2 regions of the Rhodoferax aquaticus genome follow, and region 1 is predicted to be linked to the other one. Evidence: riboswitches for the same ligand, from Rfam matches in the RefSeq annotation. Region 1 holds a riboswitch; the other holds the start of a gene.

The links. A riboswitch is a leader RNA that binds a small molecule or an ion and turns the genes downstream of it on or off. The one in region 1 is predicted to bind S-adenosylhomocysteine.
Region 2: it holds a riboswitch for S-adenosylhomocysteine, as region 1 does, so the genes downstream of both, metH (methionine synthase) here and ahcY (adenosylhomocysteinase) in region 1, are expected to answer to the same signal.

What each region holds. Positions count from the first base shown of each region.
Region 1 is NZ_CP036282.1:3,958,584-3,973,513, reverse strand. It holds gene EXZ61_RS18410 (ABC transporter ATP-binding protein) at 1-174, shown strand, start outside; gene EXZ61_RS18405 (ABC transporter substrate-binding protein) at 247-1,548, shown strand; gene EXZ61_RS18400 (carbohydrate ABC transporter permease) at 1,585-2,589, shown strand; gene EXZ61_RS18395 (carbohydrate ABC transporter permease) at 2,586-3,764, shown strand; gene EXZ61_RS18390 (alpha-glucosidase family protein) at 3,788-5,437, shown strand; gene EXZ61_RS18385 (LacI family DNA-binding transcriptional regulator) at 5,524-6,540, shown strand; S-adenosyl-L-homocysteine riboswitch at 6,631-6,750, shown strand; gene ahcY (adenosylhomocysteinase) at 6,813-8,240, shown strand; gene EXZ61_RS18375 (TlyA family RNA methyltransferase) at 8,240-9,139, shown strand; gene metF (methylenetetrahydrofolate reductase [NAD(P)H]) at 9,154-10,005, shown strand; gene EXZ61_RS18365 (23S rRNA (adenine(2030)-N(6))-methyltransferase RlmJ) at 10,088-10,978, opposite strand; gene rplM (50S ribosomal protein L13) at 11,241-11,711, shown strand; gene rpsI (30S ribosomal protein S9) at 11,708-12,100, shown strand; gene EXZ61_RS18350 (DUF6776 family protein) at 12,236-12,898, shown strand; gene EXZ61_RS18345 (bactofilin family protein) at 12,920-13,315, shown strand; gene erpA (iron-sulfur cluster insertion protein ErpA) at 13,378-13,743, shown strand; gene EXZ61_RS18335 (anhydro-N-acetylmuramic acid kinase) at 13,783-14,877, opposite strand.
Region 2 is NZ_CP036282.1:4,587,154-4,602,083, forward strand. It holds gene EXZ61_RS21135 (hypothetical protein) at 1-193, opposite strand, end outside; gene EXZ61_RS21140 (LamG domain-containing protein) at 354-3,884, opposite strand; gene EXZ61_RS21145 (hypothetical protein) at 3,887-4,339, opposite strand; gene EXZ61_RS21150 (type II secretion system protein) at 4,336-5,145, opposite strand; gene EXZ61_RS21975 (prepilin-type N-terminal cleavage/methylation domain-containing protein) at 5,132-5,566, opposite strand; gene EXZ61_RS21160 (GspH/FimT family pseudopilin) at 5,559-6,044, opposite strand; gene EXZ61_RS22450 (type II secretion system protein) at 6,320-6,766, opposite strand; gene EXZ61_RS21170 (type II secretion system F family protein) at 7,129-8,364, opposite strand; gene EXZ61_RS21175 (GspE/PulE family protein) at 8,364-10,094, opposite strand; gene metH (methionine synthase) at 10,299-13,055, opposite strand; S-adenosyl-L-homocysteine riboswitch at 13,081-13,164, opposite strand; gene EXZ61_RS21185 (Gfo/Idh/MocA family protein) at 13,211-14,209, opposite strand; gene EXZ61_RS21190 (hypothetical protein) at 14,265-14,870, opposite strand; gene EXZ61_RS21195 (homocysteine S-methyltransferase family protein) at 14,927-14,930, opposite strand, start outside.

The DNA of each region.
Region 1 (14,930 bases):
CATTCAGAGCAACTGGGCAATGAGACTTTTGCCTATGTGGATGCGGGTGTTTTGGGTGAGATCACTGCCCGCATGGATGGCACCTTGATGCTCGCTCCCGGTAGCGCTATTGCACTGGGGTTCGATCCAGAACATTTGTACCGTTTTGACAGTGCGGGCAAGCGCATTTCGTAGCGCGAACGCACCCCCCGATATATCAATTTGCTTTGCGGATGGGCCGTAGAGTTATTAGAGGAGAAGAGTGGCATGTTTAAGACAACCGTAATCGCTGGTGCTAGCGCACTGGCACTGGCTTCCATGGTCAGCCCTGCATTGGCTGCTGACTACAAGGGGCCCAATCTGAAGGGTGAAGTCATCACCATGACCTGTCCTTGGACAGGGGCCGAAGAGGGGATGCTCAAAAAAGTCATCGCCAACTTCGAAAAAGCAACCGGCGCTGTGGTGAAGCATTCCTGCTCACAAAGCTCGGAACAGCAAATCGTGATCGATATCAAGGCGGGCTCACCGTCCAATATCTCGGTCTTCCCGCAACCTGGATTGGCAGCCAATATGGCCGCAATCGGAGGTTTGGTGCCTTTGGGTGAAAAAACCAAAGACTGGGTCAAGAAGAACTACGCAGCGGGCAGCTCATGGGCTGACCTGGGTACGTACAAAAACAAAGCAGGCAAAGAAGAGTTTTACGGTTTCTTCTACAACGTGAACGTGAAGAGCTTGGTGTGGTACATCCCCGAGAACTTCAAGGAAAAGGGCTACAAAGTACCTAAGTCCATGGAAGAGTTGCAAGACCTGACCAAGAAAATTGCCGCCGACGGTGGCAAGCCTTGGTGTATTGGTTTGGGCAGCGACGCTGCAACAGGCTGGCCTGCGACTGACTGGGTGGAAGACTTCATGCTGCGCACACAGTCGCCCGAGGTGTATGACGGTTGGGTGAACAACACTGTGAAGTTCAATGACAAGCGCGTGGTGGACGCGATTGAAGCCTACGGCTGGTTTGCCAAGAATGATGCCTACGTGGACGGTGGCGCCAAGGCTGTGGCTACTGTGAGCTTTAAAGACAGCCCTAAAGGCATGTTTGGCTCACCACCCAAGTGCTATATGCACCGTCAAGCCAGTTTCATCCCTGCGTTCTTCCCAGAAGGCAAGGCGGACGAAGCGGACTTCTTCTACTTCCCATCGTACGCAAGCAAGAAACTCGGCAACCCAGTTTTGGGTGGCGGCACCATTCTGACGCTGACCAAAGACAGCAAGGGTGCTCGCGCTTTCATGGAGTACTTGCAACACCCCCAAGCGCATGAAATCTGGATGGCTGAAGGTGGTTTCTTGACACCGCACAAAGGTGTTGATTTGGCCAAGTACAAGTCCAAAGCACTGAAGAAGCAAGGCGAGATTTTGCTGAGCGCAACCACCTTCCGCTTTGACGGCTCTGACCTGATGCCCGGCGCTATTGGTGCTGGCTCCTTCTGGAAAGGCATGGTGGATTACTCCGGCGGCAAGTCAGCCCAACAAGTGGCCGACGACATCCAAAAGAGCTGGGACGCCATCAAGTAACGGATGAAAGTGTGATCTAAGAGCGAGCTGACTGCCATGACCAACCCGATTTTCCAAACGATTGCCGCCGTGGTGGTCAGCATCGCGTTTTGCCTGCTGTATTTCGCAGGCTCCAATTTTGTGCTCGACAAACTCGTGCACCTGCCCTTGGGCTCCAAAGTACGTCGCGAGCAAGTGCGCTCCAGCGTACGCCCCTGGCTGTTTTTGGCTCCAGCGCTATTGCTGCTGACCGTGTATCTGCTGTACCCCTTGGTAGAGACCTTTCGCCTGACGCTGTATGACGCGACTGGCGAAGTGTTTGTGGGCCTGTCCAATTACAAGTGGGTATTTGTAGACCAAGGTTTCTTGATCACGATTCGCAACAACTTCATGTGGTTGGTGGTGGTGCCCACACTCGCCACCGTTTTTGGATTGATCGTGGCGGTGCTTGCAGACCGCGTGTGGTGGGGCAACTTTGCCAAGTCCATGGTGTTCATGCCCATGGCCATTAGCTTTGTAGGTGCCAGTGTGATCTGGAAGTTTGTGTATGACTACCGCGGTGCGGGGTCAGAGCAAATTGGTATTTTGAACGCCATTGCCGTGGGCATGGGGTTTGAGCCCCAAGCATGGGTGACGGTGCCGTTTTGGAACAATTTCTTTTTGATGGCCATTTTGATTTGGATTCAAACGGGCTTTGCGATGGTGATTTTGTCGGCAGCGCTGCGCGGCGTACCGACCGAGACCATTGAAGCCGCACGCATTGATGGCGCGGGCGAGCTACAGATCTTTTTTGAAATCATGGTGCCCCAGGTGATGTCCACTATCTTGGTGGTGTGGACCACGATCACCATTACCGTACTCAAGGTGTTTGACATTGTCATGGCCATGACTGGCGGGCAATGGGACACCAGTGTGCTGGCCAACCTGATGTACGACTGGATGTTTAGAGGTGGTGGCGACTATGGCCGCAGTTCTACCTTGGCCATGGTTCTGATGTTTGCCGTGATTCCTGTGATGGCGTTCAATATTCGCCGCTTCCGCACCGAAGAGGCTCAGCGATGAAAAAGTATTTCTCTCTTCCGTCTATCTTGGCGCAGCTGCTGCTGCTCGTGATCGTGGCGGTGTGGGTATTGCCCACGTTTGGTTTGCTCGTGTCTAGCTTTCGGGACAAAGAGCAACTGGTGTCCAGTGGCTGGTGGACCGCCTTGTCCACCCAAACCCGTGCCGACATGCGTCGAACCGGTGGGGCACAAAGCGTGTTCAAGGAAGGCGATGCCTATGTGATGAAGGGCCGCTTGTTTGGGGAGCAAGCCAAGATTCAAATCAAGAAGTTTTCTTTGAAGTCATCAACGCCTAGCGAGTTCGACGCAGGGGCTGCTGTAGAAGTGGCAGATGGGCAGATTTTTGACGAAGAAGATGGAAAGCCCGACGGCGTGTTGACAGTGGCAAGCAACGGCGAATACCGATTGGTGCTGAGTGGCCCGTATGAAAAAGACAAGGGCATTCGCATCTTCTACATTGCAGAGTCACCCCCGGTTTTCATCACGCAAAACTATGAAAAAGTAATTGCCTCTGAAGGTGTAGGGCAAGCGTTTTTAAACACGTTCAAGGTCACGATTCCGGCTACGTTTATTCCTATTTTGATTGCGGCGTTTGCAGCCTATGCATTCAGCTGGATGGAGTTTCCAGGCCGCAAGTGGCTGTTCATTGTGGTGGTCGGCTTGTTGGTGGTACCGCTGCAGATGTCACTAATCCCCCTGCTGCGCTTGTACAACCAAGTAGGCGCGGGCTTCGGGATTGAGTCCAAGTCCTACCTAGGGGTATGGTTGGCCCACTCGGCGTTTGGATTGCCTTTGGCGATCTATCTGCTGCGCAACTACATTGCCGCACTCCCGCGCGACATTATTGAAAGTGCGCGCATGGACGGTGCCACCCATTTCCAAGTGTTCACCAGCATTGTGTTGCCCTTGTCGATACCGGCTTTGGCAAGCTTCGCCATCTTTCAATTCTTGTGGGTATGGAATGACTTTTTGATCGCATTGGTTTTCTTGGGCAAAGCCCCTGACCAGATTGTGCTCACCATCAAGCTCAATGACTTGTTGGGCTCAAGGGGGGAGAGTTGGGAAATCTTGACGGCCAGTGCGTTCGTGTCGATCGCAGTGCCGGTGATGGTGTTCTTTTCTTTACAGCGTTTCTTTGTTCGTGGGCTGCTTTCCGGCTCGGTCAAGGGTGGATGATTTTTGCAATAGGGTGAGATCGAATGACAAAAGCAGCAAACAATAATTGGTGGCGCGGAGGGGTGATTTACCAAATCTACCCACGCAGTTTTGCAGACAGCAATGGCGACGGCATTGGTGACTTGGCGGGTGTGACGGCCCGTTTAGATTACGTGGCCCAACTGGGCGCTGACGGTATCTGGCTGTCGCCCTTTTTCAAAAGCCCGATGAAGGACTTTGGGTATGACGTCAGCGACTATTGTGATGTTGACCCGATGTTTGGGACTTTGGCCGACTTTCGGGCCTTGGTTGAGCGCGCCCATGCCTTAGGGCTCAAAGTCATGATTGACCAGGTGCTTTCGCACAGCGCCGACCAACACCCGTGGTTTGTAGAAAGCCGGTCCAGCAAAGACAACCCCAAGGCCGATTGGTATGTATGGGCGGACGCGAAGAGCGATGGAACCCCTCCTAACAACTGGCTGTCCATATTCGGGGGCAGCGCATGGCAATGGGATACACGGCGCTGCCAGTACTACATGCATAACTTTTTGACCAGCCAGCCTGATCTGAATTTCCACAACCCCGAGGTTCAGGATGCACTGTTGGGGACGGTGAAGTTTTGGTTGGATTTAGGGGTAGATGGCTACCGCCTTGACACCGCCAACTTCTACTTCCACGATGCGAAGTTGCGCGATAACCCCCCCCGTGGCCGGCCTACGGGTGAAGACCCCGCAGTCAATGCCGTCAATCCTTACGGTTGGCAATGGCACAAGCACGATAAAAGCCAGCCCGAAAACTTGGTTTTTCTGCAGCGCCTGCGCACGCTTTTGGACGAATACCCGAACACCACGATGGTCGGTGAGATTGGGGATGACGACGGCTTGGCACGCGTCGCGGAATACACCCAAGGGGGTGACAAGCTGCACATGGCGTATTGTTTCGACTTGTTGGGCTCTGCCCACAGCGCGCCGTACATCCATTCAGTGTTAGAACGGTTTGAGCAACTGGCCGGCGGAGGATGGCCATGCTGGGCATTGTCTAACCACGATGTCACCCGATTTGCAACACGCTGGGGCGGAGACACACCCAACCCTCAACTGCTGCGACTGGCTGCGGCGATGCAAATGAGTCTGCGTGGCTCGCCCTGCATCTACCAAGGGGACGAACTGGGATTGCCCGAGGCTGTGATCGCATTTGAAGATCTGCAAGACCCCTACGGCATCACGATGTGGCCCGAATTCAAAGGTCGTGACGGATGCCGCACGCCCATGCCATGGCAGGCTTCTGCCGATGACCTTGGTTTCTCTGCGGTGGATGTGGTGACCAGCAAGCCTTGGTTACCAGTGGCCCACGCGCATCAATCGTTGGCCGCTGACGTGCAAGCGCAGCAACCCGACTCCTTGTTGAACTTCTACCGGCAACTCTTGGCTTGGCGCAAGCAACAGTCACCGCTGATCAATGGCCGCCTCCAACTCTTGCCCTCACACCCGCAGGTGCTGGCATTTGTTCGCAGCGAGGGTGCGCAGCAGATCCTGTGCGTGTTCAACTTTAGCGATGCGGAAGCTACGTTTGCCTTGCCCGCAGCATGGGGTGAAGCCGCACTTCTACCCAGCAGTGGCTTGGATGGTGCGGGATTGCAAGGGCGCACTTTGGTTTGCAAGCCATGGGGTGGTGCCTTTGTCGCAGCGGTTTAATTGGGCCACTCTGGTTTTGCAAAACGCCAGCGCTTAGGCTAGTCGATGGTCCTACTACACTTGCCTACGAATGAGAGGACCCGTGTGTGAATATTCGAGAGTTGGCCAAAGCGCTTGGTTTATCGACCTCTACGGTCAGTCGTGCCTTGAACGGCTACCAAGACGTCAACGCCCAAACCCGCCAGCGTGTGCAAGACATGGCCAATGCGCTTGGGTACCGTCCTGATGCCGGAGCCCGGCGTTTGGTGCGAGGGCGGGCGGATGCCATTGGTATCGTCTATTCCGCAGCGGTAGACAACCTTGGCAATCCCCAGTTCTTGGAAATGGCCAGTGGCTTGTCTGACCGCTTGGAGCAAGACCATTTGGATCTATTGCTGGCCGTCGCTCAGCATGAAGGCGAGTGGAGCATGGTCGAGCGTTTGTTTAGAGGCGGACGAGTAGACGCCGTGATTGTCCCCAACACGTTTGTACAAGATGAGCGCGTCGAGCAACTGCTAGAAAAGGGCTACCCTTTTGTCGCCTATGGCCGAACGTCTACACATGCGGATTATTCATGGTTTGACTTTGATAACGAGCGCGGCAGTCACCTCGCAGTCAACCATCTGTTGGGCTTGGGACATCGACGCTTTGCATATGTACACGCCCCTTTGGAGCTGAATTTTGCTAGCCAGCGGCATGTGGGTTTTCTGGCGGCCTTACGTGCGGCTGGCTTGGATTGCCCCTTGTCATATCAAGTGTCAGGTGTTAACGATCGCCGAGGCGGCCTGGGCGCTGTCGCACGGCTATTGGCCTTAGAGGCGCCCCCCACCGCTATCGTTGTGGATAACAACTTGGGTGGCGTAGGCGTGATACGCGGTTTGATGGATGCTGGCATCCGCGTGGGGGCAGATGTGTCAGTGGTGGTGCACGGTGACATTCCAAGCGACACCCTGCTCCCAGGTATGCACGTCACCACGGTATCCCAAGCCACGCCCTACCAGTCTGGGCAAACGATGGGGGATATGCTGGTGAGGGTTCTCAAGCACCCGGAAGCTGGACCCTACCAAGTCTTGCGCCAGCCCGCCCTCATCATCGGAACAAGTTCCTCTCTTTGTCGTAATTAGGTGCTAGAACGTACGGGAAAGCCCCACTTCTATTTTGCTTAGATCGGCAAGCGGGCTGGTGCAGAAATTCAGATGCAGATAGAATTGCGACTTTCCGAGGAGCGTTGCAGCCCGCATTGGTTTTTCTAGGCACTGAAAAACACAGCTGGTGAGGCTCGGAAATCGCTAAGCAGCCATTGCTTGGCGCTTCCCCAACGGCGCTCACCCACGGTCTTTGTGGTGTGAGTCTTTGCACCCCTATCCGTGGCACTTAACTTATGCATGGAGCCAACATGAGTGCTGTTCTTACACCTAACGTCGATTACGTCATTGCTGACCTTTCTCTTGCCGCCTGGGGCCGCAAAGAGTTGCGTATCGCTGAAACTGAAATGCCCGGCCTGATGGCCATTCGCGAAGAGTTCGCCAAGGCCCAGCCACTTAAAGGCGCTCGCATTACCGGCTCCTTGCACATGACCATCCAAACGGGCGTGTTGATGGAAACACTGCAAGCCTTGGGTGCCCAAATCCGTTGGGCATCGTGCAATATTTTCTCCACCCAAGACCACGCAGCGGCAGCGCTGGTGGAAGCCGGCACTCCCGTGTTTGCCTACAAAGGTGAAAACCTGACGGACTACTGGGATTACACCCACCGCATTTTCGACTTTGGACCCGCTGGCTCCGAAGGCGAAGGTCCCAACATGATCTTGGATGACGGTGGTGACGCAACCTTGCTCATGCACTTGGGCAAACGCGCTGAGAAAGACCAGTCCGTGTTGAACAACCCTGGCAGCGAAGAAGAGACCTGCTTGTTTGCTGCCATCAAGGCCAAGCTCGCGGTAGACCCCACCTGGTACAGCCGCAAGAGCGCGCACATCATCGGTGTGACCGAAGAAACCACTACGGGCGTGCACCGTTTGAAGGAAATGTCTGCTGCCGGCAGTCTGATGTTCCGTGCTATCAACGTGAACGACTCTGTGACCAAGAGCAAGTTCGACAACTTGTACGGTTGCCGTGAGTCTTTGGTGGACGGTATCAAGCGTGCCACAGACGTGATGATTGCAGGCAAGGTAGCGTGCGTGGCCGGTTACGGTGACGTCGGCAAGGGCTCGGCACAAGCTTTGCGTGCTCTGAGCGCGCAAGTGTGGGTCACCGAAATCGACCCTATCAACGCGCTGCAAGCCGCCATGGAAGGCTACAAGGTCGTGACCATGGAATACGCGGCTGACAAAGCCGACATTTTCGTGACCACCACTGGCAACAAGCGCGTGATCACCCATGACCACATGAAGGCCATGAAAGACCAAGCCATCGTGTGCAACATTGGCCACTTTGACAACGAGATTGACATCGCGTCCATCGAAAAATACGAGTGGGAAGAGATCAAACCCCAGGTGGACCATGTCATTTTCCCGGACGGCAAACGCATCATCCTGTTGGCAAAAGGCCGTTTGGTGAATCTGGGTTGCGGAACCGGTCACCCCAGCTTTGTGATGAGCAACAGCTTTTGCAACCAAACCATTGCCCAAATCGAGTTGTTCACACACAGCGATTTCTATGAGCAAGGTAAGGTCTACGTCTTGCCTAAGCACTTGGATGAAAAAGTGGCGCGCTTGCATTTGAAGAAGGTTGGCGCGATGTTGACGGAGTTGACTGACGAGCAAGCTAGCTACATCGGCGTGCCTAAGCAAGGCCCTTACAAGCCTGACACCTACCGTTACTAATGCGCGCTGATCAACTTCTGGTAGTACGCGGCTTGGCGAGCACTCGCTCCCAAGCCCAGCGTTTGATTGCCGATGGCGTGCAGTGGCGTAGAACTACGATCACTGGGGAGGAATGGAAGACCGTTGTCAAAAACGGTGATGAGATTCCAAATGATGCCCCTATCCAACTTTTGGACGACTCCGAAGCACGTTATGTGTCCCGCGGCGGCCTAAAGTTGGAGGCCGCGCTCAAGCATGTGGGACTGTCTGTCACAGGAATGGCCTGCTTGGACGTGGGGCAATCTACCGGAGGTTTTACCGACTGCCTGCTGCAGCACGGCGCAGCCAGCGTCGTGGGCGTCGATGTAGGTAGTGCGCAACTGCACCCTCAACTACGCGAAGATCCTCGGGTCTTGTGCGTAGAGGGTGTAAATGCGCGTTCATTAAATGCTACTGATTTGATAGCTGCTTACGCTGACAGTACGGGCGCTGATGGTCAGTTTGAGGAAGATGACTTCGAAGATTCGGAGTTTGATGAATCGACTGAGGCTTTGTCCCCAGATGCAGCGGCTACTTCACTTGCTGAATCTGAGTTTGCGCCGGCCTTTGACTTGCTTGTTGCTGATTTGTCGTTTATCTCTCAGACCTTGGTCTTGCCCGCAGCGGTTCCTTTTTTGAAGCCTGGTGGCTATCTCCTCACTTTAGTGAAACCTCAGTTTGAACTGCAGCCTGGCCAAGTAGGCAAGGGCGGCATTGTCAAAGACGCAGCGATGTACCCTCTGGTGGAGCAGCGCTTGCGAGACGCATGTGCGGCAGAAGGCCTGTTGGTGTCTGACTGGTTTGATTCCGCGATTGAGGGAGGCGATGGCAACCGGGAGTTTTTTATATACGCCCGCAAACCTGAATTGATGGGTGTTTGATTCCTAAGGTGTTTATGTCTGCAACGTCTCAATTACCTTTGAGCCTGGAGTTTTTTCCTCCGAAAACGCCCGAAGGGGCCGAGAAACTCAAGCAAGTGCGACAACAGCTCTATGTCCTAGCGCCAGAGTTTTGCTCGGTTACCTTTGGTGCCGGAGGATCGACTCAAGAGGGCACATTCGCTGCCGTTCGGGATATATTGGCCGAGGGGGTCAGTGCGGCTTCGCATTTTTCGTGCATTGGTGCCACCCGTGAAACGGTCCGTGCGCAGTTGACCATACTCAAGGCAATGGGGGTCAAACGCCTTGTCGCATTGCGAGGCGATTTACCCAGTGGCTACGGTGCAGGCGGCGAGTTTCACTACGCCAGTGACTTGGTCGCCTTTATTCGGACCGAAACGGGGGATGACTTCCACATTGAAGTGGCAGCCTACCCAGAGGTACATCCCCAAGCCAAATCGCCAGCAAGTGATTTACAGGCCTTTGCAAACAAGGTCAACGCCGGAGCGAACTCTGCAATCACCCAGTACTTTTACAACGCGGATGCTTACTTTCGATTTGTAGAAGAGGTCGATGCCTTGGGACTGAATGTTCCAGTGGTTCCAGGCATCATGCCCATCACCAGTTCTACGCAATTGATGCGATTTAGCGACGCATGCGGCGCGGAGATTCCGCGATGGATTCGGTTGCGACTTCAGAGTTTTGGTGATGATGTGGTGTCCATCAAGGCCTTTGGCTTGGACGTAGTCACAGACTTGTGTGAACAACTCCGCGCAGGTGGCGCGCCATCACTGCATTTTTACACCATGAACCAGAGTGCCTCGGTCTTGGCTTTGTGCCAACGACTGGGTTTGCACAGCAAGGCCTAGCTCGTTCTTCGCCAGACGCTGTGTTGTCGCTTTTGCGAGAACACAGCGGGTCCATTTACGGACCTTACGGCAGTGCAGCCTGTTATCCTGCTGAATCCAAGGTAAAGGTGGCGTGCTGGTCTTGCTTCAGAATGCTCACCATTTGGGGGAGCGCCGCCTTCAATCCTGCTTTGAGCGTGTGTGGTGGGTTGATGATAAACATGCCACTTGCAGGAAGTCCCGGGCGTACTACCTCACCTTCAGCATCTTGCAGTAGCTTGCTCGACTTCACAGTCAGGGTCGCGTGCAGCCATGGCTTGCCTGATTTAGTTGCCAAGGTCTTCAATTTACGAGGCAAATCATGCGCTTCGGGACGAGGGATGATGGGATACCAGACTGCATAGGTTCCCGTTGCAAACCTTTGCATAGAATCGGCCACCATGACGGCGACACGCCCATAGTCATTCTTGACCTCGTAGCTAGGATCGCACAAAAGTAACGCTCGGCGCGACGGCGGCGGAAGGAACTTCTTGACCGCTTCAAAACCATCTTCGCGCAACACCGCAACTTGGCGCCCCACTTCCAATTGCGCAATGTTTGCGCTAAGGGTCTTGGAGTCTGTTGGGTGCAGTTCAAAAAGCTTGAGCTTGTCGCGGTCTCGCAACTCTTGCTGGATGATGAATGGCGAACCAGGATAAATCTTCACTTGGTCCTTGCCATTGAACGAGGCCACCATGTCGACGTAGTCTTGGAGAAGCGGAGCAAGCGGTTCTGATAGTTTGGCATGCACCAACTTCACAAAGCCGTCTGCAGCCTCTGCGCTGGTTTGTGCATAGTCGCCGTCAAGGCGATAGAGTCCAGCGCCAGCGTGTGTGTCAAAAACGGTGAGGGGCGTGTCTTTTTGCGTTAAATGTCGCAACACAGCAAGTAGCACGGTGTGCTTGAGGACGTCGGCGTGATTCCCGGCGTGAAAGGCGTGACGGTAACTGAACATAGAGGTGGATGGTAACCCGTGCGAGCTCATTTGGGGTGGCCTGCTTGCATCTACTAGCGCGTCACGCGCCAAAAAACCTAGTCAAAACGTAGCTTAGTTTGTATAATCGTGGGCTTCGCAGCGCTTTAGTGGTTCCGCGGCGAAGACATTCTTTGCATCGTTTCGGCTATGTAAGGCGTGAAACCCACCTAAGAGATTCCCAATAGAGGAGCGCCGACCGTGGAAAAGAGCCCAGCAAACCTTCTTTTTAAAGAGAAAACTCATGTCAACTTTCAGCGCAAAACCCGCTGAGGTCGTGCACGAGTGGTTTGTGATTGACGCGACCGATAAGGTCCTCGGACGAGTAGCCAGCGAAGTTGCTCTCCGTTTGCGCGGCAAACACAAGGCCATTTACACGCCTCACGTAGATACTGGTGACTTCATTGTCATCATCAACGCAGCTCAGCTGCGCGTTACCGGTGCCAAAACACTGGATAAGGTCTACTACCGCCATTCCGGTTATCCCGGTGGCATCACAGCCACAAGTTTCCGCGACATGCAAGCGAAGCATCCTGGTCGTGCTTTGGAAAAAGCCGTCAAGGGCATGTTGCCAAAGGGTCCTTTGGGTTATGCCATGATCAAGAAGTTGAAGGTGTACGGTGGTGCTGAGCATCCCCATGCAGCCCAACAACCTAAGGTTTTGGATATCCCCGGTATTTCTGCTAACGCAGTGAAAAGAGAGGCGGCCCAATGATCGGTGAATGGAACAATGGAACCGGCCGTCGCAAATCCAGCGTCGCTCGCGTTTTCCTGAAAAAGGGCTCCGGCCAAATCGTCGTTAACGGTAAAGCTATTGAAAAATTCTTTGGCCGTGCCACTTCGATCATGATCTGCAAGCAACCTTTGCAGTTGACCAACCACGCTGAAACGTTTGACATCATGGTCAACGTGGCTGGCGGTGGTGAGTCGGGTCAAGCAGGTGCAGTGCGCCACGGCATTACCCGTGCTTTGATCGACTACGATGCAACTCTGAAATCTGAGTTGAGCAAAGCAGGGTTTGTGACCCGTGATGCTCGTGAAGTGGAGCGTAAGAAAGTCGGCTTCCACGGCGCGCGTCGTCGTAAGCAGTTCAGCAAGCGTTAATCGCTGCTTGGAACAATTCAAAGCCGCCCCGACGTTGTTTGGGGCGGCTTTGTTTTTGGAGAAACACCTATGCGTTTTCGCCTATTGAGGCGCAGATTAACGATTAGTGCGCCGAGAATGTCTGTGCGCAGCGCTATGCCATGGCCGTTTCGCTGGGCGGTTTGGGCTATCGTGATGGGTTTCTGTGCAGCCATTGGGCTGTGGGCCTTTGAGTTCGGGAAAAACATCGCCGGGCTTGAAAAAGGTTCCCGCGCGGAACTCTTAGCCTTGAGGGAACAAGTGCTGGATCTACAAGCTGCATTGAGCGTTGCTGAAAAAGCGCGTGACCAAGCGCAGTCCATCGCCAATACGGCGGGCACTTTGGTAACAGCAGAAAAGTCTTCCCAAGAGCGGCTTGTGGCGCAAGTCAAGCAGCTTGAAGCCGACAATCGGGCGCTACGTGGAGACCTCGGTTTCTTTGAAAAGTTAATTCCTGTAACTGGTGTTGATGGGGTGTCAATACGGGGGTTGCAGGCGGAATTGATTGGCGGTAGCACGGTAAAATGGCAGGTGCTTGTGATTCAAGCCAATAAAAACGCACCAGAATTCGGCGGCCGAATGGATGTATCATTTTCCGGACTTTTGAACGGAAAGCCTTGGAGCGCTTCGTTGGTAGATGGGCCTCAAGCCATAAAAATTAGGCAGTATGGCCGTGCAGAAGGGCAATTCGAATTGCCACCCCAGGTCATCTTAAAGGGGGTCACCGCGAAGTTGATGGATGGTGCCACTGTGCGTGCCACCCAATCCATCAAATTGTAACTATCTAGACTGAGGTACGTGATGTTTAACATGAAGAAGCAACCCCCTATCAAAAGCTTGATAGCGGATGGAAGCCTGATCCAGGGCAATGTATCGTTTTCGGATGGATTGCGTATTGATGGCCAAGTCGTGGGCAATGTACGTGCCAAAGATGATGTGGCCAGCATCTTGGTCATCTCTGAAACAGCCAGTGTGCAAGGTGAGATCATTGCGGACCACATTATCATCAACGGCTCCGTCAAAGGACCAGTCACTGCCCGCATGCTGCTTGAGCTGCAACCTAAGGCGCGGATCGAAGGTGACGTTGACTATTCGGCACTTGAAATGCATCCAGGCGCCTTGATTACGGGTCAACTGCGTCCTATCTTGGAAGGCGAAGAAAAGCCCACACTCAAGTTGGCGGCAAATAACCAGTAAATGTATACCTGAGGGATTTGCTGTACTATTCCCCCAATTCCCTAAATTGACTGGAGCCACCGATGAGTGCCGTTGCTGAATCCCCCGTTGTTGAAATGCCTTCGCCTATTTTGTTCACTGACAGTGCTGCGGCTAAAGTGGCAGACCTGATTGCAGAAGAAGGCAACCCTGATCTGAAATTGCGTGTGTTTGTGCAAGGTGGCGGTTGCTCTGGCTTTCAGTACGGCTTTACCTTCGACGAAATCACCAACGAAGACGACACCACGATGACCAAGAATGGGGTTTCGCTCTTGATCGACGCGATGAGCTACCAATACCTGACTGGAGCTGAAATTGACTACAAGGAAGACTTGCAAGGCGCGCAGTTCGTGATTAAGAACCCCAATGCAACCACGACGTGTGGCTGCGGTTCTTCTTTTTCTGCTTAAGTCAGGCTTGCAGCCCCCTGTCAGCGTCTTTAGGGCGTTTTAGGCGGGGTAAATCGCACCAAGAATACGGGCGCCTCTGGCGCCCGTAACGCTTTCTAAACTAGCAGTTTTTCGTACCATGGCTTGCCGAGCCAGCCAAGCGAACGCTGTAGCCTCCACTTGCAACGGAGGTAAGCCATGCAGGGCAGTCGAGTTAACCGTGTAATTGGGCAGTGCCACTTGGAGTCGCTGCATCAAATAGCCATTGAGTGCACCACCGCCGCACACCAAGACTTGCGAGGGCTGCTCGGGACATGCATCCAGACATCGGGCGCATCCAAGCGCTGTCAGTTCGGTCAATGTCGCTTGTACATCGACGGGCAAACATGGCCCACACTCCGCCAATTTGTGTTGAAGCCATGACCAATTGAACAGATCTCTCCCCGTGCTCTTGGGTGGGCGCAGGGCAAAAAAAGGTTCTGTCAGCATGGATGCGAGGAGCGCATCATTAATGCTTCCAAATGCTGCCCACGCGCCGTTGTCGTCAAAAGCCGCACCAGTGTGCTGCGTACACCACGCATCCATCAGCGCATTACCTGGACCACAATCGTATCCACGCAAACCGTCAGCAGCGAAGGGGCGTTGAATGTGCGTGATGTTAGCGATTCCCCCAATGTTGAGCACCGCAGCAACCTGGCCAGAACCGCCAAAGAAAGACTGGTGAAAGGGGGGCACCAAGGGGGCACCCTGTCCGCCAGCAGCCACATCGCGGCTGCGAAAGTCAGCGACCACATCAATGCCACATAACTCGGCCAAAAGTGACGGGTTGTTGACTTGGAGCGTATAACCCGTGCCGTCAAACTCAGTCGGCCTATGGCGTACTGTTTGCCCATGCGCACCGATGGCGGCTACTTGATCTGATGTACGGCCACTTTGCAAAAGCAAATCGTTGACGACTCGAGCGTACAAACGAACCAGCGCGTTCCCAGCCAAAGCTGCGCGATGGAGCTCGTTGTTCCCTGCGGTGTTGAGCGCCAAGAACTCAGCCTTCAGATCCACAGGAAACGGCAAGCTCGCGTGGGTGACTGCCGAAGGCTGCATACCTGAGAAATCAACCAAAACACCATCCACCCCGTCTAAGGAGGTGCCTGACATTAGTCCTACGTATAGATCGGACAAGCGGTACGTCCTATACCTGATTCAGCCCT
Region 2 (14,930 bases), 630 kb from region 1:
GATCGTGGGCCTCCAACTGGTCGACTAGGCCGTCAAGGCCATGCTCACCTTGGTGCGCTATACCCGCAGCCACGAGGTCGAAACCACCCCCCTTGCGCGGGCGAACACGCACAAACGCCAATGCGCCAGAGGCCCAAGACACCACCAGCTGGTCTGTCGAGCTGGAGCGACTCCAAGGCCAGCGCAGACTCAAGGCTGCCTCCAGAAGGTCGGCACCACTAAAAGGCTTAACGTGTGTTTCATGCGTTGTGAACCAATGCCTACAGTTGCTCTAGTTTATATAGCTAACCAACCCTTGTGTGCATGGCACGCAAAGGCGTAATGGATTGTGTCGTTTATTTCTTGATAGAGACCTAGTAGTTCTCCCGTCTATAGATCAATGGGCTTTTGTAAACCCCGAATGTGGCACGGGCTGTGGGGTTGGCAGGGCCAGCCCCCTTCCAGTCAAACTGCAGCCAGCTGGGCACCGTGGCACTGATGTCGATGGAGCCAGAGCGGCCAGCCCCAGGGGCTTTAAGCCATAAGTTGAAATTGCCCGCAAACCCTGCCACGCCATTGCTGTCGGTGCCCACGACGCCGCCCTCAAGAAAGCTGCGATTACTTACCGGCACAGCCCCGGAGCAGCCTTTGCCGCTGTAATTCACTGCATCCCGCACGCAGGTCGATGCGGTGATATCTGTCCCTACAGGCGTAAATTGCAAGACCGTGGTGGAGCAAGAGTCCGCCGTGTTGAGCAGCCAACCCGAGGTACTGCCCCCCCAGTACTCCGCTCGCAACGACACGGGCAGATCCAAGAGCTCAGAGCCATAAGCATTGCCTAAGCGCACCCGGCCACTGCGCAGTGCGGCCAGCCCTTCAGAACCCGGAGCGGAGCTTACCGAGTCTGCTGCGGTCTCAGTCGCTCGGACCTTGATGCTGGCAGGTACTGTTTGCTTGGTGGCAAAGGTAAACACCGGGCTGGCACTGGCTACCCCCGCCGTGAATGCGCCTGCGGCAAGGCTGTTAGACGCCATGGTGCCAGCTGCTGAATTGGCATCCGACAACGCGACTGCTTTGGCGAAATTGGGGCTGGTGTTGGCACTGCCGTCGTAATTCACCGTGGTGTTGCCGGCCTTGTTTCTCGCCACCACCTGCACTGCAAATGCTTGGCCTGAATAGGTGTAGGCACCGGCGGCACACCCTTGGGTAAGCAAGGTGTCAAAGTGATTGGGGATGAATCGCCCCCCGGCTCCCGTGCTGCCGGTAGTGCCCGTGGCGGTCAACCCACTGCCCAAGTAACTGCCGCTAGTCAAGCTGGCCGTGAGGTCCAGCGACCCCACTTCTGTCCACGACAGATTGCTAGCGCTGGCGCTGCCCCCAACAAAACTGCCCAAGGCCCCGGAAAAAACGCCGTTGGATGACGCGCTGCCGGTCGGCTGGTATTTGGTGAACGACAGCGTGGCTGTTTCTTTGGGCGTTTCATTGCCAAAGTTGGGGGTTGTGACCCCTGCACTGTTGCGCGCGCTGACCGTGGCACTGAAGTCTGCCCCTGCCTTGATGGGACTAGCAGTCACCCCTGAGATGGCAAAACTCGCGGGCGCTGCGACAAAGGTGTCGGTGCCCGCCATGGTCACGCCCGCCGTAGTTTCGCTGGCATTCAGGGTGACGCGGCCCACATCGGCGTACTGCACCGCCAAGCTGGCAGAACCCGCTGAGTCAAAGCTCAGGCTAAGGCTTTGTCCGGTGCTGTCACATGCGGCACTTGCACTGGCCCCACTGTTGAGCGCTGATCCACCGATGCGCACAGGCCTACTGCCCGTGGCAGGCGTTTGGTAGCTGCAGGTGAAGGTGATACTTCGGGTTTGGTTGGCAAACGTGGGCACGCAAGCGGTGCTGCTATCAGACTTCTTGACGGCTTTGAATGCCACGGTTTGCAGCGTCTCGGCCACGTGGTTGGGCACGTTGAACAAGTAACCAGCGTCCACAAAGGACAGGTCGGCGTCACAACTGCTGCCATAGGTGTAATCCTGTACTGTGCAGCTGCTAGCGGTACCCGAGCGCTCCGTGACCCCGCCTGAACTCAGGTTGACGTTCACGCTCTCAGATACGGTGTTGGCCAGCCCCAACACAACGCGAGACTCTCCCGAAAACACATAGGTGGCCGTACCGCTGTTGGCAGCGCCCGTAGTGTTGACCGGGTTGATGGCATTGATGTTGGACCATGTGCCGCGCCCTGTGCTGGTCGCCAAGTTCAGCGTCGTACCGGCCAGGCTAATGGGCGCGTGGGCGCTGTCGTGCGCGGTTATGGTCACACTCGCAGCCGCACCACCACAGTTCACCGTCTCTCCGCCATGCAAGATATGAAAGTGGTCTAGGCTGGTACAGGTCGTGCGGGTCAGGCTGCGGTCGGCGGCGGCTTGGCTGGCGTTGATTTCAGTGGGGTAGATGTACACCTCGTCCACAATGCCATTGGCACTGTTGGGAGTGCCGTTGCTGGGGGTCACGCCGGAGGTGCGGTTATCACCCACATACAGTGTACTTAGCCCCGCGATCACGCCACTGGTGGTGCTGCGAAATGGTGTGCTCCCTGTGGTGGTAGCCAAGGCGCCGTTCACAATGATCTGTTGCACGGTCTGGTTGGTCCCGGCACTGAAGCTCCATGTAATCGCAATGTGCTGCCAGGTGCCTGACGCAAAGCTGTAGTTGGTGCTGGTTTGTGCGGTGCTCACGATCGCATTCGGGGTGGTGTTGTCACTCATCGTGAAACGCAAGGCACCGCTGGCAAGTTTCATCAAGTAGAAGGGGCGCGATGCCGTAGTAGTGGCGTCTAAGAGCATGGCATCGCTGGAGCCTGCATTCCAATTGACGTTGGAGCGGTACCAAAAGCTGACCGACCCTTTGCTGCCCGGGACCAAGGGAGTTGCTATGGCATCGATGACCGTGTTGGAGGTATTACTCGGAACCGAAGCCCCTCGGCACAAAGCGCCGCCGGCCACGTTGGTGACGGCTCCTTGTCGCGAGGCATGCTGCGAATTACCAGAAATATCGCGCACCTCACCCACCGCTCCGGTCCATGAGCTCTCGTCAAACCGGTACTCCGCGCCTTTGCCAGCCAGTTGGTTGGACGGGTACCACAGTATGGCGGTGCCGCGCAAGGGGTCAATGAACGGCTGATTGAAGGAATACGCGGTGTAGTCGGTGTTACTGACCTGCACCCCCACGGAGGCACCTGTCCCATCAGAGGCCCCCACGGTGTATTGGTAGATGAAGTTACCGTCTAGGCTGCTGGGCCCCTCTAGCAACAGAACTTGAAAGTTGTAGCGGTCGGTTTGGCCATACAGCTTGACGTTGCTCCAGGTCACGATGAAGCGGCGGTTAGGCGCAGTGCCCACCAACTCATAGCGCACCGCAGCACCACTCGTGCTCTGGGCGGTACCCGCCACGATGTCACGCCAATACGGCACCATGATGTTTTTGGGTACAGCGCTCAAGCTGCACCCCCAGCCGAAGACCGGTGAAGCTGAGGTAATGGGCAGTGCAGATGCGTTGTACACCCGGTGAAAGCCTGACACATCGGGCGGAAACGCCAAGATGCCATTGGCGTAAATGCGCAAACCGCTGTAGCTTGTGCCTGCAAAACGAAACTTGAACCCGCTGCCAAAACTCACGTCAGCCCAGTCATCGTCGCCATAGGGAAACTGGGTGCAGCCGGGGGAGTTGCTGGTGGTATTCCAGACTGCGGTGCCCGCCGTTGCGGAAGGCGTGACATAGGTAAATGTGGTGGAGGTATAGGCATAGGTAGCCGCGCCTGCCGGGGTGGCTGCCGCCGCCAAGTAAAGCCACACCAGCCAGTGCAGGCGCGACAGCAAGTACGCGGCGTGGGACAGAGACGGCAGAAGGTGCATTGCTATTTCTCCAAGGCAGCGCTCAGGCTGCGCTCTACAAAGCCTGCGCTACCGACCGATCCGCCACTGCTCGCCACTGCGGTGAACTGGAACAGTTTGACGTTGGCAGTGGCCGAAGCTTCGTTAAAGCTCGTCATCGTGCAGGTCACCACCACCGTAAAGCCGCCATCAAAGGTGCCCGTAGCCGGCAAGGCTTGTGGCGAACTGGGGCACGTGGCAGTCGCACTGGCCTGTGGCGCTACGGCTCCAATACCCCACTCCAAGCCAGCCCGCGCAGCCCAATAGGCGCGAGAGCCCTGCAAGTCTTGCGCGGAGGTGAGCTGCTGGGTATTGGAGAACGTGACCATGTACGCCCCCATAGCGGCCAATACCACTACCAAAAAGATAGCAGCAATCGCTGCAAAACCGTGCTGCTGCGCACGGGAGGACCATGTGGCGGGAGTGCAGCAGCTCATGGCGTGTTGTTCACGTGTACTTCGTGGTAGAGGCTCACCACCTCACCACTGCTGTCGGTGAAGCCCATCGTGAGTTGCACCAAGGCATTGCGCTGCAGGTCCGAGCCGTTGTAGGTGATGGCACAGCTCACGTTCTGCGCGATCAGCGTTCCGCCTGTAGACGGGCAACTGCTGCTGTAAGCATGGTGGGTGGCGCGGTACAGGTTGCCGCCCCGGCACACATAGGCTACGATTTTTTCGTCTGCAGGAATGACTTGAAAACGGTGACTGCCAGACGCCAGCGGAAACTGCTTGGGCGTGATCTGAATCTTGGTCTCGCCAGCTAGGCTGCCTGCTGACACCCCCAGCACAGGGCTGGTGTTGTCCGCGTTATAGGCATCCGCACCGCTGATCCCCAAGTTGTAGACCACCACCACGTCACCAGCCACAATGGCCTGCGCACTGACTGCGCTGTTGCTCCCTAACATGTCAAAGCTGGCATCTGCGGTGGAGAAGTCCAAGGCGTCACCGGCTCCTGTGCCATCGGGCTGCGTTCGGTAGCGCCCCCCAGTACGGGTAGGGATGAACTCTAGGCACTGGTTGTTGGTTTGGCGCACACTGTTGGGCAAGGCCACTTGCACATCGCGCGCGATGCGCCGCACCACCGTATCGGCCACATCGGTCAGGGCAGCGCGCCTGGCACCGGCAAAGTAGGCATCTATGGGGCCGCGCATGAACACGGCCACCATGCTGCCCAGCACACCCAGTATCACGATCACCATGACCAACTCGACCAAGGTGAATCCGGCTTGCTTAGTAGTTCGCACGGTAGCCCACCATCGTGATACGGCTCGCACTGCCCCTAGCGACCGTGACGGTCACTTTTTTCAGACTGACTCCAGTTTCCAGTGTCGCCGGAGCTACTGCAATGGCCAGGGTGTAGCCTGCCAAGGCAGCAGGAAGATCGGTAAAGTCCGCCTGCGTTTTGCCGTTGTAGTCGTCTACGTTGTCAAAGCTGGCCCGATTGGTACCCACCGGGGCGCTGGGGTCACGGGCAAAACTTTTTTGCAATATTTCTTCCATGACGGCATCGGCCAACACCATGGCCTGCTTGCGCTCCATGGGATCTGCACTGGCTTTGACGTTGGTCTGAATGACCAACAAAATGCCCGCCATGCCCAAGCTCACCACCACCACAAAAATGATCAGCTCCACCAACGTGAAGCCATGCTGCTGAGGCCTATTCATGGACATAGCCGGTACTGGCCTCGACAATGATGTGGGTGCTGTCGGCAATGGAAATGGTGATGGCACCCGCTTGGTCCGTGCTGCCCAAAGGGGTGAACTGAAACCCCGTGAGCGCAGCCCCAGCGGACTGCCCCGCCAAACCACTGCCGCCGCGCAATGTGCTGGGCGGCGGCAGTACCGCGGCCGCACTGCATGTGCCGACCGCAGGGTTTGACGCAAAAATGCGCAAGCTAAGACCTGTGTCGTCAAGCTGCACACACACGTTGCGGCGCTGTGCAATCGCCGTTTTCTGCGCATAGCGCAACAGGGCGAGCGTTTCGTCGTGAAACCCTCGCGCGCTGAAACTATTGGTGTTGCTCAGTCGAGGGGCAGCAAACACCGCCAGAACCCCCAGCAGCACCATGACCATGACCAGCTCGACCAAGGTAAAGCCCCACTGCAAGGCCCTACGCCTGCCGCAGCGTTGGATAGGATGCATTGCGTGAGTTGGCTGAGGCATGCTAGGGTCGATAAACGCTATGAGTTTAGTAGCTGCTTACGCATATTGCATCAGGAATAAGAGGCTCTTTTGACTCCAAATACAAGGACCTGCACAGGCCGTGACCCGGGCGAACCCAGCCACACATTCAGCGCCATTCAACGGCCCCCGCACACCTAGCGTGTACGGATGGTGCATGCACTGCGCAACCCCAAGCAAAAAGCCAAAGCCAGTGAGGTTGCGCTCACTGGCTTTGGCCTGAAGACATGTCGGTGTTAGTTCGCAGCGCCAATGATCGTGAAGGTGGCTGTCCCACCCGAAGCACAGGTAGAACCAGTTCCATAGTTCAAGGTGCAGACTTGAGAAACACCATTCTTCTCGGCACCTGTTCCCGTCACTGCAGTGTCGGCAGTCAAATAGTTAGAAGAGGTGCTGCAAGTGGTAGCCAACGTCACGCTCGGATTCAACAAGGCACCCACGTCCGAACACTTGGCGACTTGGACACATTTGTTTGCCACAGCGACATTGTTACTGGCAGCACAGCTTGCATAGTTGATCGAGGCCGCTGATGAAAGTGCGCCAGCGGTTCCACTGAGTGCTGCCTGCTTAGCATCGGACGACAAGTCCACAAACTTCGGAATCGCCACCGCTGCCAAGATGCCCAAGATCACAATGACCATGACCAGCTCAATCAATGTAAAGCCACGCTGTGTTGTTTTCATAGTGCCCACCAAGTTGATAAATGTGATGAAACCGACTGCCCTCAAAACCGCTACGTGCCCTTGGCATAGCCGCACACTCGGTGCCTAAGTGATTGCTAAGCTACATCCTAATTCAAGTCTACGTTTTCACCTAAGCTGACCCAACGCATTGTGCGTTTGACCGGTGTTTAACCCCTTGATTTGGGCTTAACGCCACTAGTCCACCCCCCCCACACATAGGCATGGATCGCGCCGTACGCTCCATGTAGTCCATTGCCAATGCCGTTCGCAGGGCGCCTACCGTGGTTTGAATAGCAGCCAACTCTCTCAAACGCCCGGTCCACAGCGGGGCTAACAGTCGATTGGGGCGCATGGCTGTGGCCTTAGCCACCCCGCCCCATGGCAGCCCCGCCCATGTTCCATAAAGGCAAAAAGACACCCAGCGCCAAGAGCAAAACCAGCACACCGATAATGCCCAGCAGCACAGGCTCAATGGATGCGGACAGCCCTTTGATGCTGTAGTCGGTGTCTCGTTCGTACATATCTGCAATCTCAAACAGCAAGCTATCGAGCTCGCCGGTTTCCTCACCCACTGCAATCATTTGAAGCACGACGGGTGTGAAAACGCCCGTCGCCGCAGCGCAGCGCGAAATGCTCTCGCCGCGCTCAATGCCATCGCGCATTTCCTCTACACGGCTGCCAATGAAGGCGTTGTCCACCGTTTGCGCAACCACGGTTAAGGCTTGCACCAAGGGCACCCCGCTTTGGCTAGACAGCGCAAAGCTGCGGGCGAACCGCGCCAAGGTAGCCTTGCGCACGATCTCACCCACGATGGGCAGTTTGAGCTTGCGGGCGTCCCACCGGTAGCGCCCCTTGGGGGTACGCAAATAGGCCCGAACCGCAAACACGGCCCCCACCATGCCGACGATCAGCGCGGGCCACCAAGCAATCATCCAACCCGAAAAAGCCAACAAACCCCGCGTAATCACAGGAAGCTCGGTATGGAAACCGGCAAACACTTTGGCAAACACAGGGATGACAAAGAGGTTGAGGATGACCACCGCGACGCCCATCGCGATCAGCACAAAGGTGGGGTAACGCAGGGCTTGGCGAATGCGCTCACGCACATCGCGCTCAAACTCCATGTGCTCGGTCACCCGCAAAAATACCTCCGTCAGGCGCCCCGTCATCTCGCCCACTTTGATCATGGAAATGTAAAAACTGCCAAACAGATCTTTGTGTCTGGCCATGGCCGCAGAGAGTTCACGCCCTTGGTCCAAGCTGGCCCGTATGTCCTGGAGCAGCTCCACCATGGCAGGCTTGCTGGCCGACGCTTGCAAACCGGCAAACGCGCGCAGTATGGGCACACCCGCTTTGTTCAGCGTGTACATCTGGCGGGAGAACAGCAGCAAATCCTCCAGTACCACGGGGCGGCGGTTCAGCCGGGTCCACCACCCCTCCGTGCTGGCGTCTTGCTCAGCGGCTGCCACAGCAATCTGCACAGGGGCAATGCCAATCGATAGGAGCTGATCGGCCACCCCCCCTTCGGTCAGGGCCTCGAGCTTGCCGCTCACGGATTCACCGCGTTTGTTGCGCCCCTTCCATGCGTAGATGGCCATCAGGGGGTGCCTGCTACATCCAAGTCGTCAACGTCATACCCAACCCGCATGGCTTCCGCAAGGGTGGTACGCCCGGCCTTCACCAACTCCAAGGCATGGTGGGCCATGCTTTGGCCGCGCATGCGTTCGCGCGCGCTGCGCATAAAGTCACCGGGATCCGCCAAGGTGGCCTTGTGGGCCAGTTCCACATCCATTTCCATGAGCTCATACACCCCTTGGCGACCCGAGTAGCCAGACCCGTTGCATGCCGAACATCCCAGGCCTTTTTGGGGCAGCCATGTGGGTGTACCGACCTGCAAGGAGTCCAGCCATGATTGCTCTTGGGCGCTTGGGGTGTGCGCAGCCGCGCACTCGGTGCAGTTCAAGCGGAGCAAACGCTGTGCAATAACGGCCTGCAAAGAAGTGGCCACCATGTAAGACGGCACACCCATGTCCATCAACCTAAACGGCGTGCTCATGGCGTCACGGGTGTGCAAAGTAGATAGCAAGAGATGCCCAGTAATCGCCGCGCGCAGACCAATTTCGGCTGTTGCAGAGTCGCGCATTTCGCCCACCAAGATCACGTCGGGGTCTTGGCGCAAGCAGGAGCGCAGCACCTTGGCAAACGTGAGTTCAATCTTGTCATTCACCTGCACTTGGGTGATACCGGGCAAGCGGTACTCCACGGGGTCTTCGACGGTGATGACTTTGAGTTCATCCGCATTGATTTCCGCCAGTGCCGCATACAGCGTGGTGGTTTTTCCTGAGCCCGTAGGCCCGGTGACCAGCACCATGCCCGACTGCCGAGCCAACACTTCACGAAACCGCGCCAGCATGGCCGCAGGCATGCCAATGGCATCGAGGCGGCGCATGCCGATGCCTTGGTTGAGTAAGCGCATCACCACCGATTCGCCATAGGTGGCTGGCAGGGTCGACAGACGCACATCAATGGTTTGCTCTTTGAGCCGCACGCTGAAGCGGCCGTCTTGCGGCAAGCGCTTTTCAGAGATATCCAAACCACCCATAAGCTTGAGGCGCTGGGTCAGCGCACCCGCAATGCGCTTGTCAGCTTGGGTTTGGGTTTGCAACACACCGTCGACCCGCACCCGAATTTGCAAGCCCGCCTCTTGGGGCTCAATGTGCACGTCAGACGCACCGACTTGCATGGCGTCTTCAAACAGCGACTGCAACAAACGCACCACCGGTGCACCCTCCAGCCCCACGCTGGCGGTGAGTTCACCAAAGTCCACCGCATCTCCGATGTCTTTTTCCAGCGCCCGCGCCAAGCCGCTGATTTCTTCGGTGCGGCGGTACAGCTTGTCAAACGCTAAGGTCAGCTGGCTTTCTGGTGCGGCGGCTATGGCGATGTTGCGCTTGAGGATGCGCGTGAGCTCGTCAAAGGCAAACAGGTCGAGCGGGTCAGACATGGCCACCAGCAACTGGTCGCCCTTGTCTTCAAGCACCACCGCCTTGAACCTGCGGGCATTGGCTTCAGCCAGCAATTTGACGACTTCCGCGCGAAACGGAAAGGTCTTCAGATTCACGAACGGAATGCGCAGCTGCCGCGCCAAGCCGTTGGCCAACAACTCTTCGGTGATGATGCCGGTCTCTATCAGCAAGCGCCCCACTTTCTTGCCGGTGGTCCGCTGTAACTCCAAGGTTTGCTTGAGCTGCTCTTGCGAGATCAGGCGTTGCTGCACCAGTACATCGCCTAAGCGCAGTTTCTCCGGGCGACTGGTGGCAGTTGTCATGCGCAAGTCCTGTTTGAGCTGTGGCAAAAATAATAGCACGTTGCCATGGCTTGTGTCATGACAATTACCAAGCCAAAGCGCCCGCTAATCGGGCGCAGCAAGCTACAGTATTGATAGCTAATTGCGCACAGTACATGTGCCGTCTAGACCGATTCAGCCGCGTGCAACGCCAACTCGCACCGATCAACGGTGCGCCCGTCTGTGTTACAGGTTCGGTGCCAGCAAACGCTGCAACTCGGCGGCAGTGCGGCCACGGCGGCGCACATGGTCTTGGAGTTGGTCATCCGAAATCTTGCCCACGTTGAAGTAGGTGGCGTCGGGGTGCCCCAGGTAGAAGCCGCTCACGCTGGCGGCTGGCGTCATGGCCAGGCTCTCGGTCACGGCCATGCCAATGTCTTCGCACTGCAGCAGCGCAAACATGTCTTGCTTGACGCTGTGGTCAGGGCACGCAGGGTAGCCGGGGGCTGGACGAATGCCTTGGTATTTTTCGGCAATGAGCTCTTCAGCGCTTAAGGCTTCGCTAGGTGCGTAGCCCCATAGGTCGGTCCGCACGCGGTGGTGCAAGCACTCGGCAAAAGCCTCGGCCAAGCGGTCTGCAATGGCTTTGAGCATGATGGCGGAGTAGTCGTCGTGCGCATCCAAGAAGATCTTTTCGCGCTTTTCGGTGCCAATGCCCGCGGTCACCGCGAACATGCCTGCGTAGTCTGACTTAACTCCTTGGGGCGCCACAAAGTCGGCCAGGCAGCGGCTGGGGCGCATCACGCCGTCAATCTCTTGCTTCTCGGTTTGCTGGCGCAGGCCGTACCAGGTGAGTGCAACGGTGCTGCGGCTCTCGTCGGTGTAGAACTCGATGTCGTCATCGTTCACGCTGTTGGCCGGGTACAGCGCCACCACGGCGTTGGCGGTCAGCCATCGGCCTTCTATCAGGCGCTTAAGCATGGCTTTGCCATCTTCAAACACGCGGCTGGCCTCGGTGCCCACTACCTCGTCTTTCAAAATCGCTGGGAAGGGCCCGGCCAAGTCCCAGGTCTGGAAGAACGGGCCCCAGTCAATGAACTGCGCCAACTCGGTCAGGTCAAAGTTCTTGAACACGCGCCGCCCAATGAACTTGGGGACCGTGGGCGCAAAGCTGGCCCAGTCCACCGGCGTTTTGTTGGCACGGGCCTTGGCCAGCGGCCACATGGGCGTTTGCTTTTTGTTGGCGTGCTGGTGGCGCACCTTGTCGTAGTCGGCGTTGAGCTCGTCCACATAGGTTTGCACGCCGTCGCCCAACAGGCTTTGCGCCACGCTCACGCTGCGCGAGGCATCGGGCACATAGACCACTGGCCCTTCGTAATGGGGCGAAATTTTGACGGCGGTGTGCACCCGGCTGGTGGTCGCGCCTCCAATCAACAGCGGAATCTTCTTGATGCGGAAGTAGTCGTCCTTTTGCATCTCGCCCGCCACGTACTGCATTTCTTCTAAGCTGGGTGTGATCAGGCCTGAGAGGCCAATGATGTCCGCGCCCTCTGCCTTGGCTTTCGCCAAGATTTCATGGCAAGGCACCATGACGCCCATGTTGACCACGTCAAAGTTGTTGCACTGCAAAACCACGGTCACGATGTTTTTGCCGATGTCGTGCACATCGCCCTTGACCGTGGCAATGACGATCTTGCCCTTGGTCTTCACATCGCGGCCTGCGGCTTCGTCCAGGCGTTTTTCTTCTTCAATATAGGGAATCAGGTGGGCAACGGCCTGCTTCATCACCCGGGCACTTTTCACCACCTGGGGCAAAAACATCTTGCCTTGGCCAAACAGGTCACCCACGATGTTCATGCCATCCATGAGCGGGCCTTCGATCACATGCAAAGGACGTCCGCCTTTGGCCAGCACTTCTTGGTATGCCTCTTCGGTGTCCGCCACGATGAAGTCGGTAATGCCGTGCACCATGGCGTGGCTTAGGCGTTGGCCCACCGTAGCCGGGGCTTCAGGCGTGCCGCGCCACTCCAGTTTCTTGCTCTCGTCTTTAGCGCCGCTCTTGGCGGTTTCGGCAATGTCCACCAAGCGCTCGCCGGCGTCAGCTCGGCGGTTGAGCACCACGTCTTCCACACGTTCACGCAGAACAGGTTCCAGGTCGTCGTACACGCCCACCATACCGGCGTTGACGATGCCCATGTCCATGCCCGCAGCAATGGCGTGGTACAGGAACACGGTGTGGATGGCCTCGCGCACCGGGTCGTTACCGCGGAAGCTAAACGACACGTTAGACACACCGCCACTCACCTTGGCGCCGGGCAGGTTTTGCTTGATCCAGCGGGTGGCTTCAATAAAGTCCACCGCGTAGTTGTTGTGCTCTTCAATGCCTGTAGCAATGGCAAAGATATTGGGGTCGAAGATGATGTCTTCTGGGGGGAAGTCCACCTCGTCCACCAAGATGCGGTACGCGCGCTCGCAAATCTCGATCTTGCGGGCGTAGGTGTCAGCTTGGCCCTGCTCGTCAAACGCCATCACCACGGTGGCGGCCCCATAGCGGCGTAGCAACTTGGCTTGGCGTTTGAACTCTTCTACGCCTTCTTTCATGCTGATGGAGTTAACCACCGCCTTACCCTGCACACAGCGCAAGCCTGCTTCAATGACGCTCCACTTGGAGCTGTCAATCATGAGCGGCACGCGAGAGATATCAGGCTCGCTGGCAATGAGGTTCAAAAACCGCACCATGGCCGCCTGGCTGTCCAGCATGGCCTCGTCCATATTGATGTCGATGATTTGCGCACCGTTCTCGACCTGCTGGCGCGCCACGGCCAAGGCTTCTTCAAACTGGCCGTTCAGAATCATGCGGGCAAACGCCTTGGAACCCGTGACGTTGGTGCGCTCGCCCACATTCACAAACAAAGAGCTGGCGTCAATGCGCACGGGCTCCAGGCCGGAAAGCAGCATGGGCGCAACGGACGTAGCTAAAGAGGGGGAACTTGTAGAAGACATGCATCTCACCTGTAAAAAACATCTTGCCAGGTGAGCGTCGTTGCGGTGGGTCAAGCACTGTCCAAGCCTGACGGGAACAAAGTTTCCCGCTGCAACGCTCCTTGGATGGCGCGATTTTAAGGGCTAACGCGCCGCAAGGGGCGCGAACTTGGGGGCTAAACGCGCACCCAAGCTCCCGAAGTACTGGAAGCCACCATGGCGTCCAATATGCGCATGTTCAAAATGGCGTCTTCCACCCCGTAAGGCAAGGCCACCAGACCGCGCACCACTTGCGCAAACGCATCCCCCTGCAGCGCATACTGGTCGGCCGCGGGCAGGTTTTCCACCTGCTGGGCACCATCGCGCAGGCTTTTTCCGTCGTGCACCCACAGACGGGTTTCTTCCGCCTGCGGGGCGTTGAACGGAATCTCAATCTCCAGTCTTTGCTGGGTGCCTATGACTTGCACCCGTTGGTAGGGGCATGTTTGGGTAGACACCGTGAACGTCAAATGCCTGCCCTGGCCAAAGTCCATCAAGGCACTGGTGGTCCGGTCTGTACCAAACTGCGGGTCATGGTCTTGCAGTGTGATGACGCGCAACGGTTCCGCTTCAAACAAAAACCGCCCCGCCACCAAGGCATAGCACCCGATGTCATACAAAGCCCCACCGCCCGCATCGGGACGGTTGCGGATATTGGCCGCATCGCGGTTGAAGTAGGAGAAAAACAACTGAATGGCGCGCACCTCACCCAATGCGCCGCTGCGCACCAGCTCACGTGCACGCAGCCACTGGGGATGGAAACGCACCATAAAGGCTTCCATGATGTGCACCTTGTCCGCCACTTCACGCAGTTGCGCGGCCTCGTTCGCAGTCAATGCAAACGGCTTTTCGCACAGCACATGCTTGCCAGCCCGGGCAGCAGCCAAGGTCCACGGCACATGCAAATCGTTGGGCAAGGGGTTGTAGACCACCTCAATGGCGGGGTCTTCTAACAAGGCCTCGTAGGACCCATACGCATGGGCGATTCCGAGTTTGTCAGCCGCCGCTTGTGCAGACGCGGCGTTGCGCGAGGCAATGGCGCGCACCTCGCACCATTGGCTACCTTGCAAGCCCGGGATGACCTTTTGAACCCCGATCTTGGCCGTGCTGAGCACGCCCCACTGAACTTTTTGCATGAAAAATTGCCTTGGTAGTGGGGTTGCAGTTACACCGTGGATAGGTTCTGATGGCTTAGTAGTACAGGAACAGTCCGAGCTCGGAATGGTCCCCATTTTTACTGGCACCGCCCGCGACAGGCTTGAGGGTTTCACTCACGTAGCGCAAGCTGATACCAAATTGGCCAGGATCATTGCCTTTTTTAGGGGGCGTAGAGTCCAAGACGTACTGCAACTCAAGCACTGCGCCTGGCTCACTCTCATAGCGACCAACAACCGGAAGGCCCGTAGCCAGACCTGTGCCAGTCACCTCAGCCAATGTGAGTACACGCACACCGGCCCCCAGACGCCAGCTAGGCGCCATGTCGTAAAAGCCCATCAATTCCGCTGAGTTAGTAGTCAGAGCGAGTTCGGCGTCCGACGCATTGGTGGCTGTGCGTTGACGACCTAAAGTTCCTTGCACTGTGAACTTTGGTGCTACACGGTAATCCATGCCAACCTTGTACAGCAAACCAAGACCGGTCTTCACATTCCAAGTTGAGCCATCTGTGTAGCCGCCCTTGAGGATGGACTCACCGCCAAAGCCCGTGCCAGCCATACCATAGAAGCGCCAATTGGTAGTATCCGCATGCGCCAGTGCACCGCCCAGCCCCAATGCAAGGGCTAACAATTTAGTTTTCATCTATCCCCCTGAAAAAAGGGATGCATTGTTACATGGGAAAATCAGCGGAATTAGCCTCAG